Regions from separate parts of the Hoeflea sp. AS16 genome, predicted to be linked through region 1. Evidence: predicted binding sites of a transcription regulator. Region 1 holds the regulator's gene; each other region holds the start of a gene.
What was found. The regulator LexA, encoded in region 1, represses DNA repair genes until DNA is damaged. The targets are predictions, from matches to a motif close to TGTTCNNNNTGTGTTCNG.
Positions count from the first base shown of each region.

Region 2: a site for LexA is predicted at 4,102-4,119, ahead of rmuC (DNA recombination protein RmuC). Genes of this name have one in related genera too.
Region 3: a site for LexA is predicted at 2,026-2,043, ahead of uvrA (excinuclease ABC subunit UvrA). Genes of this name have one in related genera too.

Region 1 is NZ_JBBMQQ010000009.1:78,371-84,244, reverse strand. Features, by position in the region: gene gltA (citrate synthase) at 1-974, opposite strand, end outside; gene WNY80_RS18620 (ComEC/Rec2 family competence protein) at 1,292-3,763, shown strand; gene lexA (transcriptional repressor LexA) at 3,795-4,511, opposite strand; gene WNY80_RS18610 (amidase domain-containing protein) at 4,921-5,496, opposite strand; gene WNY80_RS18605 (hypothetical protein) at 5,537-5,874, opposite strand, start outside.
Region 2 is NZ_JBBMQQ010000013.1:64,005-69,878, forward strand. Features, by position in the region: gene WNY80_RS21405 (DUF1150 family protein) at 1-190, opposite strand, end outside; gene WNY80_RS21410 (Hsp20 family protein) at 245-676, opposite strand; gene WNY80_RS21415 (nucleoside hydrolase) at 837-1,775, shown strand; gene WNY80_RS21420 (ribokinase) at 1,781-2,680, opposite strand; gene rmuC (DNA recombination protein RmuC) at 2,783-4,069, opposite strand; gene def (peptide deformylase) at 4,182-4,700, shown strand; gene fmt (methionyl-tRNA formyltransferase) at 4,767-5,705, shown strand; gene truA (tRNA pseudouridine(38-40) synthase TruA) at 5,705-5,874, shown strand, end outside.
Region 3 is NZ_JBBMQQ010000001.1:876,542-882,415, reverse strand. Features, by position in the region: gene WNY80_RS04245 (hypothetical protein) at 1-314, opposite strand, end outside; gene WNY80_RS04240 (VOC family protein) at 408-821, opposite strand; gene WNY80_RS04235 (cupin domain-containing protein) at 887-1,312, opposite strand; gene WNY80_RS04230 (single-stranded DNA-binding protein) at 1,373-1,906, opposite strand; gene uvrA (excinuclease ABC subunit UvrA) at 2,315-5,236, shown strand; gene WNY80_RS04220 (Hsp20/alpha crystallin family protein) at 5,403-5,874, shown strand, end outside.

The sequences.
Region 1 (5,874 bases):
TCGTGCGTGGTCTTCTGCATGATCTTGGCGCGCGGGTCGTAATTCTTGTAGACCCGGTGACCAAAGCCCATCAGGCGGAACGGGTCGTTCTTGTCCTTGGCGCGGTTCACATATTCCGGGATCTTGTCGACAGTGCCGATTTCCGCCAGCATGTTGAGCGCGGCTTCATTGGCGCCGCCATGTGCCGGGCCCCAGAGACAGGCGATGCCTGCTGCGATACATGCGAACGGATTGGCGCCCGACGAACCGGCAAGACGCACGGTCGATGTCGATGCATTCTGCTCGTGGTCGGCATGCAGGATGAAGATCCGGTCCATGGCACGGGCCAGCACCGGATTGACCTCGTAATCTTCACACGGCACGGCAAAGCACATGCGCAGGAAGTTCGACGCGTAATCGAGGTTGTTGGTCGGATACACGAAGGGCTGGCCGATATGGTATTTGTAGGCCATCGCCGCCAGGGTCGGCATCTTGGCGATCATCCGCATCGAGGCGACCATCCGCTGATGCGGGTCGGTGATGTCGGTTGAATCGTGATAGAACGCCGACAGGGCGCCAACGCAGCCGCACATCACGGCCATCGGGTGCGCGTCACGGCGGAAACCGGTGAAGAACCGGCTCATCTGCTCGTGCACCATGGTGTGGCGGGTCACGCGGTAATCGAAATCGGCCTTCTGTGTCGCCGTCGGCAGTTCACCGTAAAGCAGCAGGTAGCAGACTTCGAGGAAGTCGCCGTGCTCGGCCAGCTGGTCGATCGGGTAACCGCGATGCAGCAAAATGCCTTCGTCGCCGTCGATAAAGGTGATCTTGGATTCGCAAGACGCCGTGGATGTGAAGCCCGGATCGTAGGTAAAGGCTCCGGTGTTCTTGTAAAGCGTGCCGATGTCGACGACGTCGGGGCCGATGGTTCCGGTTTTGATCGGCAGTTCGACTTCTTTGCCGTCCATACTGATTTTTGCGTTCTTGTCTGCCATGGCATGTCCTTCCACAAATGCAGGCGTTCGGCGCTTGGCCGACGTCTTGGATGACCGTCAGGCGTCTAGCTATCTGATTTGGAGCACCCTGCCAAGCTATGCAGATGGCTAATTGTCCGCCGGGGAGCGGATATGCAAAGGCCTGCAACGGCGGGCTTTAGCAAATGGTAACACTTTGGAATTGCGCGACAAACACCACGGTGCAAGCCCGCGTGAGCGGCCAATGGCCGGTTGTGGGGTGGGTGTCGTGATTGCAATTCACGGTGGCATTGTTGCGCGTTTCGGTGGTAGTCTGGCAGGCTTCAGGCGAGGCGTGCATGATGCAGGCAAAACGCGAAGGATTTGAGCGCGAACCAGTCGGTGCGTTCGGGGCCGTGAAACCGGCTGCCGGGCCGCACGCAGATCCTGTCGCGCCGGTGGTTCTGCGACAAGCCAAACGCCTGAGCACACCGCCGCTTGTCCGGCACGAGGAAAGCTCCGCAACCCGTCTGCGCAAGGGCTTCGCGGCGGCTGTTTCAGCGGAAAAGGACCATGGCCTGGCCTTCCTGTTCCTTCCCGTCGCAATGGGCGCCGGTGCAGGTCTTTTCTACATGACGCCCACCGATCCCGCACTGGTATTTGTCGCTGCGGGTCTGATGGTAGCGCTGCTTGTCGCGGGTCTGAGCCGGGAGCGCCATATCACCTCCGCCCGATGCGCCGGTTACCTTGCGGCCTTGTTCGCCGGTGCTCTCGCCTCCGGCATCGAGGTGCACAATGGCGCGCTTTTGCTTGATTCAGACGTGACGACAACGATTACCGGCACGGTTCAGGCACGCGAATTCGATCCCGATGGCAGGGTCAGGTACCTTGTCAGGCTTGCATCCACCGCCGATCCGCAGATCCGGCGCCCGCCCTTGCGCGTCCGGCTCTCGGCCCGGAGCAGCCACATGGTGCTGCCGGTCGGGGCGAAGATTTCTGGGCGCGCGCGATTGTCCGCGCCCTCCGGTCCGGTCATGCCGGGCGGCTATGACTTTGCCTTCCGCGCCTTTGTCGACCGCATCGGCGCACAAGGCTATTTCTATCGCGCGCCAGTCGAGGCAACAGTGTCATCGAGCCGGGCGGAGACCGCGGCGGGTTGGATCCAGTCGTTCGGATTGGGGCTGAGGAGCATGAGGGAAGATGTGTCCGCCAGGATCCGCGAGGTCTTGCCGGGAGACCCCGGCGGCATCGCCGCAGCCCTCGCAGTCTCTGACCGGCGCGGCATCAGCAAGCCGGTGGTCGAGGCCTTGCGCGCAACCGGGCTTGCCCACATCCTGGCGATCTCGGGACTGCACATGGCGCTTGCCGCCGGGACGCTCTACATCGGCATCCGCAAGGGGCTCGCGGTCTTCCCGGCTCTCGTGGAAGCCTGGCCGGTCAAGAAAATCGCAGCCGTCGGCGCGATGTTGACCGCCACCGCCTATCTGCTGATCTCCGGTGGCAGCGTTTCCACCCAGCGCGCCTGGGTGATGCTCACCATAATGCTGGTCGCGGTGCTGGCAGACCGGCCTGCCTTGACCATGCGCAATGTCGCGCTGGCGGCAATGGTGATTATCCTGATCTCGCCCTCCGCGGTTGTCGGCCCAGGCTTCCAGATGTCCTTTGCCGCCACCGCTGCATTGATTTCGGCCTATGCCGCGATTGCCCTTCGCGCCCGGCACAGATCCGCAGCACCGGGCAGCAGTGCCTCCGGATCAGCACCGCGCCGCTGGCTCGCATTTGCGGCAAAGGCCTTGCTTGGTCTGGCTGTCACGTCGCTCGTTGCCGGTCTCTCCACCGGGTTGTTTTCCGCCCATCACTTCCACCGGGTCGCAGGCAACGGACTTCTGGCCAACCTGCTGGCCATGCCGCTGGTAACATTTGTTGTCATGCCCGCCGGACTTCTGGCAATGCTGCTCATGCCATTCGGCCTGGATGCCTGCCCGCTGAAAATCATGGGGCAGGGGCTTGAGGGCGTCATTGCCGCGGCAAATTATGTCCACGGCCTCGGCGGAGATTTCAGTGTCGGGCAAATACCGCTGACGGCCACCCTGATCGCCGGGACCGGCTTCGTAATTCTGGTGTTCCTGAGAAGCCGGTTGCGTCTTGCCGGGCTGGCGCTGATCGCTGTCGGTCTGATGTTCACCCTGCCGCCGATGGCTGGTCCAAGGCCGGACATTCTGATCAGCGAAACCGGTCATCTGGTGGGATTGTCCAGCCCGTCGGGACTGGCAAGCAACGCCGCGCGGCCCAACAGCTTCGTGTTCGGCCAATGGCAGACGGCCATGCGTGGTGCGCCGCATCTTCCACCTGTTGCCGAGCCAAACATGAAATCCGGTTCAGATCCTGACGCAGCCACGGAGCCGGTCGCCGCCATCCTCGAACGCTTGCTTGCAGCCGCCACGCTGCGGCCGTCACGTTTTCAGTGCGCCGGCCGGGGCACCTGCGTGGCGATCCATGCCGGGGCTGCGATTGTCGCGACCGATCAGGCAGCACTGATTGGTGCAGCGTGTGACCAGGCAGATCTGGTGGTTGTCGCGATCCCGGTCTACATGATTTCCTGTCGTTCAGGCGCCATGCTCATCACATCGCGCAGTCTGCGCCGCTCGGGTTCACTGGCGATTACCGTCAGCCGGGAGGCGCAATCTGCTGCCGGGGGACAGGATGGATATCAAAAGACAAAGGCGAGCCCCCGATTCAAGGTCAACGCCGCACTGCAAGGCGTCATCCGGCCGTGGACGGTCCAGCGCTATTATGAGTGGCGAACCGGAAAGTTCGATCTGCCCGGCTGAGCATTGAGCGTTCGCCGGACGTGGCGTCTGGTCAGTGGTAACGCCGGATCAGGCCGACAAGCTTGCCCTGCACCTTGACCCTGTCAGGCCCGAAAATCCGGGTTTCGTAAGCCGGGTTTGCGGCTTCAAGCGCAATCGACGCGCCCTTGCGGCGAAACCGCTTCAGCGTCGCTTCCTCGTCATCGACCAGCGCCACGATGATGTCGCCGGGGCTCGCCGTCGACATGTTGCGGATCACCACCGTATCGCCATCGAAGATGCCGGCGTCGATCATCGAATCGCCCTTGACCTCAAGCGCGTAATGGTCGCCGGGACCGATCATTTCTGCAGGCACGGTGATGTTGTGGGTGATGTTCTGGATCGCCGAGATCGGCACGCCGGCGGCAATCCGGCCCATCATAGGCACTTCGGCCACCTGCGACGGTTCGTCGTTTGCAGGCGTGGCGCGGCGCACGGGTTCAGGCTGCTTGCCTAGGCTGCCTTCGATGACGCTGGGCGAAAATCCGCGGCGCGGCTGCAGCGAGGCCTGGTAGCTGTCAGGCAGCTTGATCACTTCAAGCGCCCGTGCGCGGTTGGGCAGGCGGCGAATGAAGCCGCGTTCCTCGAGCGCCATGATCAGCCGGTGAATGCCGGATTTGGACGCCAGGTCGAGCGCATCTTTCATCTCGTCAAACGAAGGCGGTATTCCGCTTTCCTTCATCCGTTCATTGATGAAGAGGAGAAGTTCGTGCTGTTTGCGCGTCAACATTGGCAAATTACCCCGGTGGCCGGCCCGATGGTCGGAATGAAACAAAACCAGAACTCAGGTATCATGTTCCATATGTGTTCCGCAAGGGGTAAAGAAACAATGAAAGAACATCGGGGGTGCGAACCGTAAACGGGAACAGAACACGCAACGGGGTGATGGTTGCGCCAACGAATTCCGGATAATGGATTGTTTTCATTGGCAAACCGACGCGTTTCTACGCCAATTTGCCAGGGCCGGTTTGTGCTGCGTGATCACACAGGGCAGTCAGTTCGGACAACCCGGAGATCCTGTCTCCGGGAAGCGTGTAACCATTACGGCATGGCCTGCCGGTCAACGATTCGCAAGGAACTGACATCGTCTCAAACATCCTGCGAACCTGCAAAGTTACAAAGTTCTAGGTGCCAGTTGGTTACTGCGCGTCGGTAATGCGGAACATCGTAGCGAACCATTGCCGGATTTCCGCACCCATGTCACCGCAGCAACGAGCGGCGGTGTGAGACCATACCTTTGCCGGCTTCAGTGGATCTCCGAGATTGACCGGCTCGCAGATCATGAAGGCGTGCGATGGTCGGATGAGGTTGTTGAGGAAACCAATGTCACCGATTATTGCGTCTGAAATACCCAATTCCTGAACATTGTCGTAGTCTGTAGCCAGCGCCGTCAAAGCGGCGACGAGATCGGTATTGCGCATCGCCAATCCCGCCGGGCAGTCTGTTGTACTGCCATCGCCGGGTTTGATGGCGATGCCTCCGGCACTCAGGCAGTGGGCGATGAAATGTGCGCAATCCGTCTTGCCGGGTTGGTCATAGTAGGCACCGCAGGTGTTTGCCGTCTGGCCGCAATAGTCCTTCGCATAGGTTATCGCCTTCCAGTTGCTGAATTTCACCTTCCTGGGCGCGAGCGGTACAATTTCGGCCATCGGCTGTACATAATTTTCAGGCTCGATCCCCATCTGCTTCAGATATTCGGTCTCGAGTTTGGTCATGGCTGTCTCCTCGTATTGGCAGCGGCAGATAGAAGGTGGATCAGTTCATTCGTCGGGTAGTCAGCGGCATGGCGGGCGAGACGGACACGATTCTGGCCTGCGCTTCGGTCAGTCCTGCAAGTCGGTCCGCTCCCGTGGCTTCGCGGACATTTCCCGTGGCCGTTATCGTGTCGCTGTCACTGAAAAGCCAGGTGAGGGGATTGGGTTCCATCGCCTCCCCATTGCCGGCGCCGCTGTCCGTCCAGGCCTTGTGTGACAGATCACACCAGAATTCGGTGACGGGGGCTGCCGCCTGAACCCCGGCGATCTGCAGCGACAGGAATGAGCCGCCCGGCACGGGTGTTTTTTCGGTTCCCGCGTCCGTGCGCCTTCCATCAA
Region 2 (5,874 bases), on a different contig from region 1:
TCAACAGGATCGGCGTCCCGTCGGCGCCAAACAGCGCCCAGAGCTCAAGGCCGGGATCAAGCACCGGGGCTTCCGGGAAGCGGGCGATGACGTCCTCAGAGCGCATTTTGCGGATATAGCCGATCTTCCCGGCTCCGAGCAGGGCCAGATCATTGGCAGACAATTGGGTTTTTCCCGATTTGGCAATCATGTCGATTTCCTCCTGAAGCTGGCAGGAAACATCCTGTGGCTCGAACTGTAACCTTCAGTCTCGAACCGAAATGTTAATTTTTCGCACCATGCGCTCCGGTTCCGGCCGAATTAGATCAACGGAAAGCAATCCGTTCTTCAATTCGGCGCTGACAACCTGCATTCCGTCAGCCAGCACGAACATGCGCTGGAACTGCCGGGCGGCGATGCCGCGATGCAAATATTCGCGCCCGTCATTGTCGGTTTGGCGTCCGCGGATGACGAGCTGGTTTTCTTCCGTCGTCACTTCGAGATCCTCGTCACAGAAGCCGGCGACAGCCAGCGTGATTCTGAGACGCTCGGACTTGCTTCCGTCCGCGGAGGCGCGGATCCGCTCGATATTGTAAGGCGGGTAACCTTCGGAACCCTTGGCGATCCGCTCCAGGGTCTTTTCCATTGTATCAAAGCCCAGCAGCAGCGGGCTTGAAAAAGGCGTCATGCGAGACATGGCTTGTCCTCGTTCTCAAGCGACAGGCACCGGACCCACAATCGGCATCCGGTATGAGCGTAATATGGTAATTTCATTGCGGCTTCGCAAGAACCTTGCTCCATCGCCATTGCCGCACTTAATGTCCCGCCACCGAATCGCATCTTTCAAAGGACCGACCATGACGCCGTGCAAGATCATCATCGACACAGACCCCGGCCAGGACGATGCCGCTGCGATCATGCTGGCGCTTGCCAGTCCGGAACTCGAGGTGCTGGGCGTGACCGCGGTTGCCGGCAATGTGCCGCTTTCGCTGACGGAGCGGAACGCCCGCATGGTCACCGAAATCTGTGGCCGTGGCGATATCGCGGTCTATGCCGGCGCCGACAAGCCGCTTGCCCGCAAGCTGGTGACCGCCGAGCACGTGCATGGCAAGACAGGTCTGGATGGTGTCGACCTGTTTGAACCGGCACGCCCGCTCGAAAAGACCCATGCCGTCGATTTCATCATCGAGACCTTGCGCAATGAGCCGGCCGGCACGGTGACGCTGTGCCCGCTGGGACCGCTCACCAACATCGCCATGGTCATTGAGCGTGCGCCCGATGTTGTCGCCCGGATCAAGCAGATCGTGCTGATGGGCGGCGGCTTCTTCGAAGGCGGCAACATCACGCCCTCGGCCGAGTTCAACATCTTTGTCGATCCCGAAGCCGCAAAGATCGTGTTCGGCGCCGGCGTGCCGGTCACCATGATGCCGCTCGACGTTACCCACAAGGTGCTGACCACCAGGGTTAGAGTCGAGCGGCTGCGCGCCAACGGCAACCGGGCTTCGGTGGCGATGGCCGACATGCTCGAGTTCTTCGAGCGCTTCGACGAGGAAAAATACGGCACCGATGGCGGCCCGCTGCACGACCCGACGGTCATCGCCTGGCTGCTCGATCCCGGCATGTTTTCCGGCCGCTCATGCAATGTCGAGATCGAGACCGGTTCCGAGCTGACGCTGGGCGCCACGGTGGTCGACTGGTGGAAGGTCACCGGCCGGGCGGAGAACGCCCTTGTTATCAGGAACGTGGACGCCGACCGTTTCTTCGATCTGCTGATAGAGCGGCTTGGCCGTCTCTGATCGTCTCAGAGCCGGGCATCGACTTCGGCTGACAGCGGGATGGAAGGCTGGGCACCGGGCTTCAGGCAGGCCAGCGCGCCGGCCACGGCCGCGCGGCGGACCGCGGCTGCAAATCCTGTCCCCGCGTCGAGACCCTGGGCCAGGTAGCCGCAGAACGTGTCGCCAGCGCCGACCGTGTCGACAGGCTTGATCTTGAGCGACGGCACGTGCTCCACCTTGCCGTCCCTGGCCCAGAGAACACCGTCGCCGCCAAGCGTGATGATCATGCACTGACCGGTCTTGTCATGCAGCGCCTCGAGCTCGGTGCGGGCTGCGGCCAGTGTTTCCGCCGGACGGCCGGACAGCCGGGCGAATTCGGTCTCATTGGCAATGACGATGTCGGCAAGCGGCGCGAGCCGCTCGACTGCGTCGGTCAGCGGCGCGATGTTGAGAACGCTTGTCACACCCTTGCCGCGCGCCGCCTTCATTGCCGCTTCGACGCTCGCCTCCGGGATTTCCATCTGCAGCAGCAATGTGTCCCCCCCGGACATCGCCGCTACCGCCTCTTCGGCGTCCGCCGGGGTCACTTGACCATTGGCGCCGGGTATGACCGCAATCATGTTCTCGCCATCTCCGCCGACAAGGATCAGCGCCGTGCCGGTGGCGCCGTCAATGTGGTGAACCAGGCCCAAATCCGCGCCGGCTTCGCCCAGCAACGCCAGCGCTTCGCTGGCAAACGCGTCGTCGCCGACCGCGCCGCACATCTTCACAGATGCGCCCGCACGCTGCGCCGCCAGCGCCTGGTTGGCGCCCTTGCCGCCCTGCGCCGTCGTGAAATCGGTCCCGGCCACGGTCTCGCCCGGTTCGGGCAGCCGTGGTGTCGTGGCGATCAGGTCCATGTTGACTGATCCGATGACGGTGATCATGGCGGTCTCCCTTGCTTTCCGGCATCCGTCGTTTGGGATCCGGGCTACGCTTTCAGTCGTCTTCGCAGCTTTTTGTCAGGTTATCGGGACCGAGAAAAGGGGTCAGTCGTCTTCGTCGACCACGCGCAGTTTGAGTGTCGTGGAGCGCGGTTCGAATTTCGGGCTTTCGCGCGGTGTGGAGGTGTCAGCCCGGTTCGCTCCGGATGCCGGAGCTGCAGCGGCGTCCTCGCTCAGTTGCGCGAATTCCAGCGCCTCGATCTTTGCCCCGCGCTTGGTCAGCTTGTCCGATGAGGTCAGGATCAGGTCCACGTCCTTCTGCGCCATGGAGAAATGCGACTGCAGCTTGCGCACCCTGTCATCAAGCCGCGAGACATCCTCCATCATCCGCACCACTTCGCCCTGGATCAGGTGTGCCTGTTCGCGCATCCGCGCATCCTTGAGCAGCGCCTGGATCACCTGGATCGACAGCATCAGCAGTGATGGCGAAACGATCACCACCCGTGACCGCTGCGCCTTGTGAACAATGGCCTCGAATTTCTCGTGGATCTCGGCGAAGATCGATTCCGATGGCACGAACAGAAACGCCGTGTCCTGGGTTTCGCCGGCAATCAGGTACTTGTCGGAAATATCGCGGATATGAACCTCGATGTCCCGGCGGAAGCGCTGCTGCGCACTTTGCGCCGCCTGCTCGCCGCTGCCTTCGGTTTCCGCCTCGCGCATGGCGTTCCAGGCTTCCAGTGGAAATTTTGCATCGATGACGAGGTCCGGCGCGCCGTTCGGCATGGCGATGGTGCAGTCGGGCCGCATGCCGTTCGACAAGGTCGGCTGGAACCGGAAGGCCCCCATCGGCAGCCCGTCCTTGATGATGGTTTCCATCCGCGACTGGCCGAAGGCGCCGCGGGTCTGCTTGTTCGACAATATCGCCTGAAGCCCGACCACGTCGCGCGCCAGCGACTGGATGTTGTTCTGTGCCGTATCGATCACCGCCAGCCGTTCCTGCAGCTTCGACAGGTTCTCGTGCGTCGACTTGGTCTGCTCGGTGATCGAGGTTCCCAGCCGCTGGGTCATGCCGTCGATACGCTGGCCGATCGACTGGTTGAGTTCGGCCTGGCGGGCGCCGAACAGCTCGGCCATCGTGCCCATGCGGCCCTGCATTTCCGCTTGCGCCTTGAGGATTTCGGCGAGCCGCGCTTCGGCCTGGGCCGCTCGAGCGGCGGCGTCGACTGCTGCGGCAGCCCGCCTTTGGCTGGCGCGTGTCAGGCTCAGGGCCACCCAGACGGCAAGCAGCAGCACCGCCGCAACGGCGGCGACGAGGCTTTCACCCAGCGTGACCATGTGGCCATTGAGCTCAAAAAGCGGGATTGAAAACAGTGCTGTGCCGGTCTGCATCGACATGACCTAGCTGATTCTTGATCTTTTGTCAGATCAAAACAAGAACATTGTGTCCCGGTCACGCCTGGCACAGATTGACGCCGCGCGGTTCAATGACTATTTCACCGCCATGACCATCAAGCCGATCATCTACTTGCCCGACCCCGTCCTCCGCCAGCAAAGCCTGGCCGTGGAGCGTGTCGATTCAGAAATGAACAGTTTCATCGATGACATGCTCGAGACCATGTACGACGCGCCCGGCATTGGCCTGGCGGCGATTCAGGTCGGCGTGCCGCGGCGGCTGTTGGTGATTGACATCGCCGGCAAGGACGAGGACCCCAATCCGCAGGTGTTTATCAATCCGGAGCTTTTGGCGACCGGAGATGACACCAGTGTCTATGAAGAGGGATGCCTTTCGATTCCGGATTATTACGCCGAAGTCGAGCGGCCCGCGACGGTTACCGTCAAGCACCTTGGCCGCGACGGCAAGGAGCAGGTGACAGAGGCCGACGGCCTGCTCGCCACATGCCTGCAGCACGAGATGGACCACCTCAACGGTGTGCTGTTCATCGACCATATCTCCAAGCTCAAGCGGGACATGGTGGTGCGCAAATTCACCAAGCTGGCCAAGCAGCGCGTTACCGCCTGAGGCCAGGCGCCGATTTTGCCGTTTGGCGGTCGTTCGCCTGCCGCGAATGTGTTTTGAGGAGCCGCCATGCGCATCATCTTCATGGGAACGCCGGATTATGCCGCGCCGACGCTTGAGGCGTTGCACGCGGCTGGCCACGAAATCGTCGCGGTCTATTCGCAACCGCCGCGTCCGGCCGGACGGCGCGGGCTGGAGGTGCTGCCGTCACCGGTTCACCGCACCGCCGAGCGGCTGGGCCTGAAGGTCTTCACCCCGAAAAGCCTCAAGAGCGAAGAGGAACAGGCGGCATTCCGGGCGCTTGACGCCGATGCGGCCGTCGTTGTCGCCTATGGTCTGATCCTGCCCAAGGCAATCCTTGATGCGCCGCGGCTCGGTGCCTGGAACGGCCATGCCTCGCTGTTGCCGCGCTGGCGCGGTGCAGCGCCGATCCAGCGCGCCATCATGGCCGGTGACACCAGGACCGGCGTGATGATCATGAAGATGGACGAGGGCCTCGACACCGGCCCGGCGGCGATGACCGAAACCGTCGCCATCACCCCCTCCATGACCACCGGCGAACTCCACGACAGGCTGGCCCGGTTGACGGCCGCGCTGATGGTCAAGGCCATGGCCAAGCTCGAGACCGAAGGTCTGCCGGTCACACCGCAATCAGCCGACGGCGTTACCTATGCGGCCAAGATCAACAAGGCCGAAACCAGGGTCGATTTCACCCTGGACGCCCAGCAGGTACATGACCATGTGCGCGGACTGGCACCATCGCCCGGCGCCTGGTTCGAGCTTCAGGCCGGTGATCGTGCCGAGCGGGTCAAGCTGCTGGAAACCGCGCTGGCGGACACCGATACGCATCAGGCAGCTCCCGGCACCGCGCTCGATGACGGGCTGACCATTGCCTGCGGCAAGGGTGCCGTCCGTCTGCTCACCTTGCAGAAAGCCGGCGGCAAGCCGCTTGCCGCCGGGGATTTCCTGCGCGGAACACCGGTTCCCGAAGGTACGGTGATCGGCTGATGCCGCGCTACCGCCTCGACATCGAATATGACGGCACCGGTTATGCCGGCTGGCAGCGCCAGGATGAACACCCTTCGATTCAGCAGGCGATCGAGACCGCGATCCTCGGGTTTTGCGGCGAAACCGTCAGCATTCGCGGCGCCGGCAGAACCGATGCCGGAGTGCACGC
Region 3 (5,874 bases), on a different contig from region 1:
ACACCGGCGGGAATGGCTATGCCCGACTGGCTGCGCGTGAACGGCTGCTCGTTGACATGCGGATGCAGCAACACCCGTTCGCCATAGACCGTGCCGTCCGGCCCGGTCACCTGCCACTTGTCGGCATAATGCTCCCAGCCTTCGTCGGCATGGCGCACGCTCACATCGAACCGGTAGGTCCCGTCGGCGGCCTTGGTGTACTTCGCGGCAACAACGTCCGCTTCTCCGGCATGGACGGGCAGACAGGAAAGAATACCGGCCATCAGCGCGATGGGCAGTGACCGGGTGCGTATCTTCAGGAATTTGATCATCATCGCCAATTTTTGCCCGGATCCAGATCCCGGCGCCAATCACGATTCCGTGCAATCCGCCCTGTGGACCCTCGCACGAGTCGACAACTCCAAATGTCAGTTCGCGGCCGGGTGCCCCTCGGCCAGTTGCAGCAGGTCCCACAGATTGCCGTAGATATCGCGGAACACCGCCACCGTGCCATAGTCTTCGGTCTTGGGCTCACGGATGAATTCGACACCTTGTGCGATCAGGCGATTGTAGTCGCGCCAGAAATCATCGGTATTGAGGAACATGAACACCCGGCCGCCGGTCTGGTTGCCGATGAACGGCTCCTGTTCCGGTTTCGAAGCACGCGCCAGAACGATCGACGTCCCCTGGCTGCCCTTGGGCCGGACAACCACCCAGCGCTTGTCCTGCTCGGCCTGATAGCTGTCTTCCAGAAGATCGAATCCGAGCACACCGCAATAAAAGCCGATGGCCTCGTCATAATCGCGGACCACAAGTGCGACGTGGGTGATGGATTGGCGCAATACAGCCTCCCGTGCCCGACAGCAGGGCCTTTATCCTGATTTTACACCCATGACAACCAAATGTCTCAGGCCGGTGGTGAACCCACATGGCCCTGCGGATTGTCCGCAAACCATTTCACGATGCCGGGCATCGCCTGCTCGAAGCCTCCGGGCATGAATACGTTCAAAAGCCCGACCTGTGCATCGGTGCGGTTCTCGAAATCATGTGTAACGCCGGCCGGAATTCTTAGAAAACTGCCCTTCTCCAGGACGCGCCATGCATCGCCCACCAGGAACGAGGCTGTACCTTCGAGCACATAGAAGATCTCTTCATTGGCATCGTGCGAATGAGCACCCACCCCGCTGCAGTGCGGCTCAAGCCACCATTCCGAGATCGAGTAGCGGTCACCACTCTCGCCGTGATCAGCCTTGAATACCGCCTGCATCCGGCCAAGAGCGTATTGCCGCCCTTGCCCGGGACCGAGTTCCAGTACGTCGTTCTTCGTTGTCACGATACACCACTCCAATTGCTCGCAAGCAGAACTGACCAACGGAGACGAAACACGCTCAGATCAGAACGGAATGTCGTCGTCGAGATCGCGGGATGAACCGCCACCACCACCGCCGCCACCGAATCCGCCGCCGCCGCCGCCGCCGGAACCGCCACGATCACCGCCGGACGATCCGCCACCGAAGTCGCCGCCGCCGCCGTAATCGCCGCCGCGGCCACCACCGCCGCCACCGCCGCCTTCGTTACGGCCATCGAGCATGGTCAGATTGCCGTTGAAGCCCTGCAGCACCACCTCGGTGGAGTACTTGTCCTGGCCCGACTGGTCGGTCCATTTGCGGGTCTGCAACTGGCCTTCGAGATAGACCTTCGAGCCCTTCTTGAGATAGTTCTCGGCGATCTTGCACAGGCCTTCATTGAAGATCACGACCCGGTGCCATTCGGTCTTTTCGCGCCGCTCGCCGGAGTTCTTGTCACGCCAGCTTTCCGATGTTGCCACCGACAGGTTGGCGATCGGACGACCGTCCTGGGTGCGCCGGATTTCCGGGTCCGCGCCCAGATTGCCGACGAGAATGACCTTGTTGACGCTACCCGCCATGATGTTTCACCTTCCAACACTTCAGGCGGCCTTGCGCCGCCCCGTCCAAATCGATTTGCACCTTACAGGATCAGCCATCCGCCAGTCACGCGGGCATGGACAATCCACAGGCCTTTTTTTGTTCTTTATATGTTCTATTTATTGTGTCAGTTTCTGTCAAGAGATTCGGCTTTCCCAACACCATCATCCCATGCGGTGTCTCGACATTGCCGGTGAGGTGCTTATGTATGGATCTGATCTGCCCTGGAACCATAACTGACGTCCGGTGTTCCTCAAGGACAGCATAGTGTGCGGGATGCGATCAGATACCTCGAAGGTGAAATCGAACCTGCGGGGCTTACAGGTAACTGAGCTGTCCATGCGTGCGAACAGAGCGCACGGGACACTGCACTCCAAATCGGCGGCATCATGACTGAACTGAAATCGATCACCATTCGCGGAGCCCGCGAGCACAATCTCAAGAACGTCGATATCGACCTGCCGCGCAACAGCCTGATCGTGATGACCGGACTGTCCGGTTCGGGCAAATCCTCGCTGGCATTCGACACCATCTATGCCGAGGGCCAGCGCCGCTATGTTGAAAGCCTGTCGGCTTACGCGCGCCAGTTTCTCGAAATGATGCAGAAGCCCGACGTCGACCAGATCGACGGCTTGTCGCCGGCCATCTCCATCGAGCAGAAGACCACCAGCCGCAACCCGCGCTCCACCGTCGGCACGGTCACCGAGATCTATGACTACATGCGGCTGCTGTTCGCCCGCGTCGGCGTGCCCTATTCGCCGGCCACCGGCCTGCCGATCGAAAGCCAGACCATCAGCCAGATGGTCGACCGTGTTTTGGAGATGGAAGAAGGCACACGGCTCTATATCCTTGCGCCGGTGGTCCGCGGCCGCAAGGGTGAGTACCGCAAGGAACTCGCCGAGTTCATGAAAAAGGGCTTCCAGCGGGTCAAGGTCGACGGCCAGTATTACGAGATCGCCGACGTGCCGCCGCTCGACAAGAAGTACAAGCACGACATCGACATTGTCGTCGACCGTATCGTGGTGCGCCCCGATATCTCGGCGCGGCTGGCCGACAGCCTGGAAACCTGCCTGCGGCTGGCCGACGGACTGGCCATCGCCGAATTCGCCGACAAGCCTCTGCCCGATGCCGAAACATCAGCAGGCGGTTCGGCCAACAAATCACTCAACGAGACCCATGAACGCATGCTGTTCTCGGAGAAATTTGCCTGCCCGGTATCCGGCTTCACCATCTCCGAAATCGAGCCGCGGCTGTTTTCGTTCAACAATCCGCATGGCGCCTGTCCGACCTGCGACGGGCTTGGCACCCAGAAGACCATTGACGAGGCGCTGATCATTCCCGAGCCGAACCTGACCTTGCGCGGCGGCGCGGTGGCGCCCTGGGCCAAGTCGAGCTCTCCCTACTACACCCAGACGCTTGAAGCGCTGGGCAAGCATTTCGGTTTCAAGCTCGGCGACCGCTGGGACGAACTGCCGGCCAAGGGCCAGGCCGCCATTCTGCGTGGCACCGAGGAGAAGATAGCCTTCAAGTATGACGACGGGCTGCGCTCCTACACCACGTCGAAGACCTTCGAGGGCATCATCCCCAATCTCGAACGGCGCTGGAAGGAAACCGACAGCGCCTGGGCGCGCGAGGAAATCGAGCGCTACATGTCGAACGCGCCCTGCCCGGCCTGCGGCGGCTACCGGCTCAAGCCGGAGGCGCGCGCTGTCAAGATCGGCGGCCGCCACATCGGCGAGGTCACGGAGCTTTCGATCCGCGTCGCCGGCGACTGGTTCGAAGCGCTTCCCGCTCAGCTCAACGACCAGCAGAACCAGATTGCGGTCCGCATCCTCAAGGAAATCCGCGACCGGCTGAAATTCCTGAACGACGTCGGCCTCGATTACCTGACGCTGTCGCGCAATTCCGGCTCGCTGTCGGGCGGCGAGAGCCAGCGCATCCGGCTGGCCTCGCAGATTGGTTCCGGCCTCACCGGCGTGCTCTATGTGCTCGACGAACCGTCGATCGGCCTGCACCAGCGCGACAACGCCCGGCTTCTGGACACGCTCAAGCACCTGCGCGACATCGGCAACACGGTGATCGTGGTCGAGCACGACGAGGACGCCATCCTGACAGCCGATTACGTGGTCGACATCGGCCCGCATGCCGGCATCCATGGCGGCGAGATCATCGCCCAGGGGACGCCCGCCGACATCATGGCCAATCCGCGCTCGATCACCGGAAAATATCTTTCCGGCGAGCTCGCGGTTGAGGTGCCGTCCGAGCGCCGCAAGCCGAAAAAGAAGAAGGAACTCAGGGTCGTCGGCGCCCGCGGCAACAACCTCAAGAACGTCTCCGCCTCGATCCCGCTCGGCCTGTTCACCGCGGTCACCGGCGTGTCGGGCGGCGGCAAGTCGACCTTCCTGATCGAGACGCTCTACAAGGCCGCCGCGCGGCGGGTAATGGGCGCGCGCGAAAACCCTGCGGATCATGACCGGATCGATGGCTTCGAGCACATCGACAAGGTCATCGACATCGACCAGTCACCGATTGGCCGCACACCGCGCTCCAACCCGGCCACCTATACCGGTGCCTTCACACCGATCCGCGACTGGTTTGCCAATCTGCCCGAAGCCAAGGCGCGCGGCTATCAGCCGGGCCGCTTCTCGTTCAACGTCAAGGGCGGCCGCTGCGAGGCCTGCCAGGGCGATGGCGTCATCAAGATCGAAATGCACTTCCTGCCCGATGTCTACGTCACCTGCGACGTCTGCCACGGCAAGCGCTACAACCGCGAGACTCTCGACGTCACCTTCAAGGGCAAGTCGATCGCCGACGTGCTCGACATGACGGTCGAGGAGGGCGTCGAGTTCTTCGCTGCCGTCCCGGCAGTCCGCGACAAGCTGCAGGCTCTCGAGGGCGTCGGGCTGGGCTACATCAAGGTTGGCCAGCAGGCGACCACGCTGTCGGGCGGCGAGGCGCAGCGCGTCAAGCTGGCCAAGGAGTTGTCAAAACGCTCCACCGGCCGCACGCTCTACATTCTCGACGAGCCGACCACGGGGCTGCATTTCCACGATGTGGCCAAGCTGCTGGAAGTGCTGCACGAACTGGTCGACCAGGGCAATTCTGTCGCCGTCATCGAGCACAATCTCGAAGTCATCAAGACTGCCGACTGGGTCATCGACCTTGGCCCCGAGGGCGGCGATGGCGGCGGCGAGATCGTTGCCGAAGGCACCCCCGAGGACATCGTCAAGGTCGACCGCAGCTACACCGGCCATTTCCTCAAGGAACTGCTTGAGCGGCGCCCGGGAAGACGGGTCGAGACTGCGGAGTAGCACCAGCATCACCTCACCGGGTTTGTGCGGCTAAAGCCACGCATCACGACCCGGTGATTTTTGTTGGGTCGTGGTTTTCGCATTTTGATTTTGGTCAATTTCCGGCGCCGCGTTGCTGGCATAATTCCCTCGTTCCCAAGACAACCGGGATAGTAAGGAGAATATTATGGCAGACACGAAGCAACACCTCCCCGCGACACGGTCATCCAACGTATTCGATGACTTCCGCGAGGAAATGGACAAGATGATGGAGCGCTTTTTCGGCAACGTCGAAACTGCGGCAACCAGGACAGGCTTTCCCTCGTTGATGACGGCTGGTGCAGTGCGCCCGGCCATCGACATCACCGAAAACGACAAGGCGATCACCCTGACCGCTGAACTTCCCGGAATGTCGGAAGACGAAGTCGATCTGACCGTTGCCGACGGCATGCTGACGCTGAAGGGCGAGAAAACCGTCTCGCATGAATCGAAAAATGACGACAGCATTGTCGTCGAGCGCAATTACGGCTCGTTCTACCGCTCGTTCCCTGTCCCCGACCGGGTCGACCAGGACGCGATCGATGCGAAATTCGAAAAAGGCGTCCTCAAGGTCGTCATGCCCAAGAAACCCGGCCAAGACACCAAGGGTCGCAAGATCA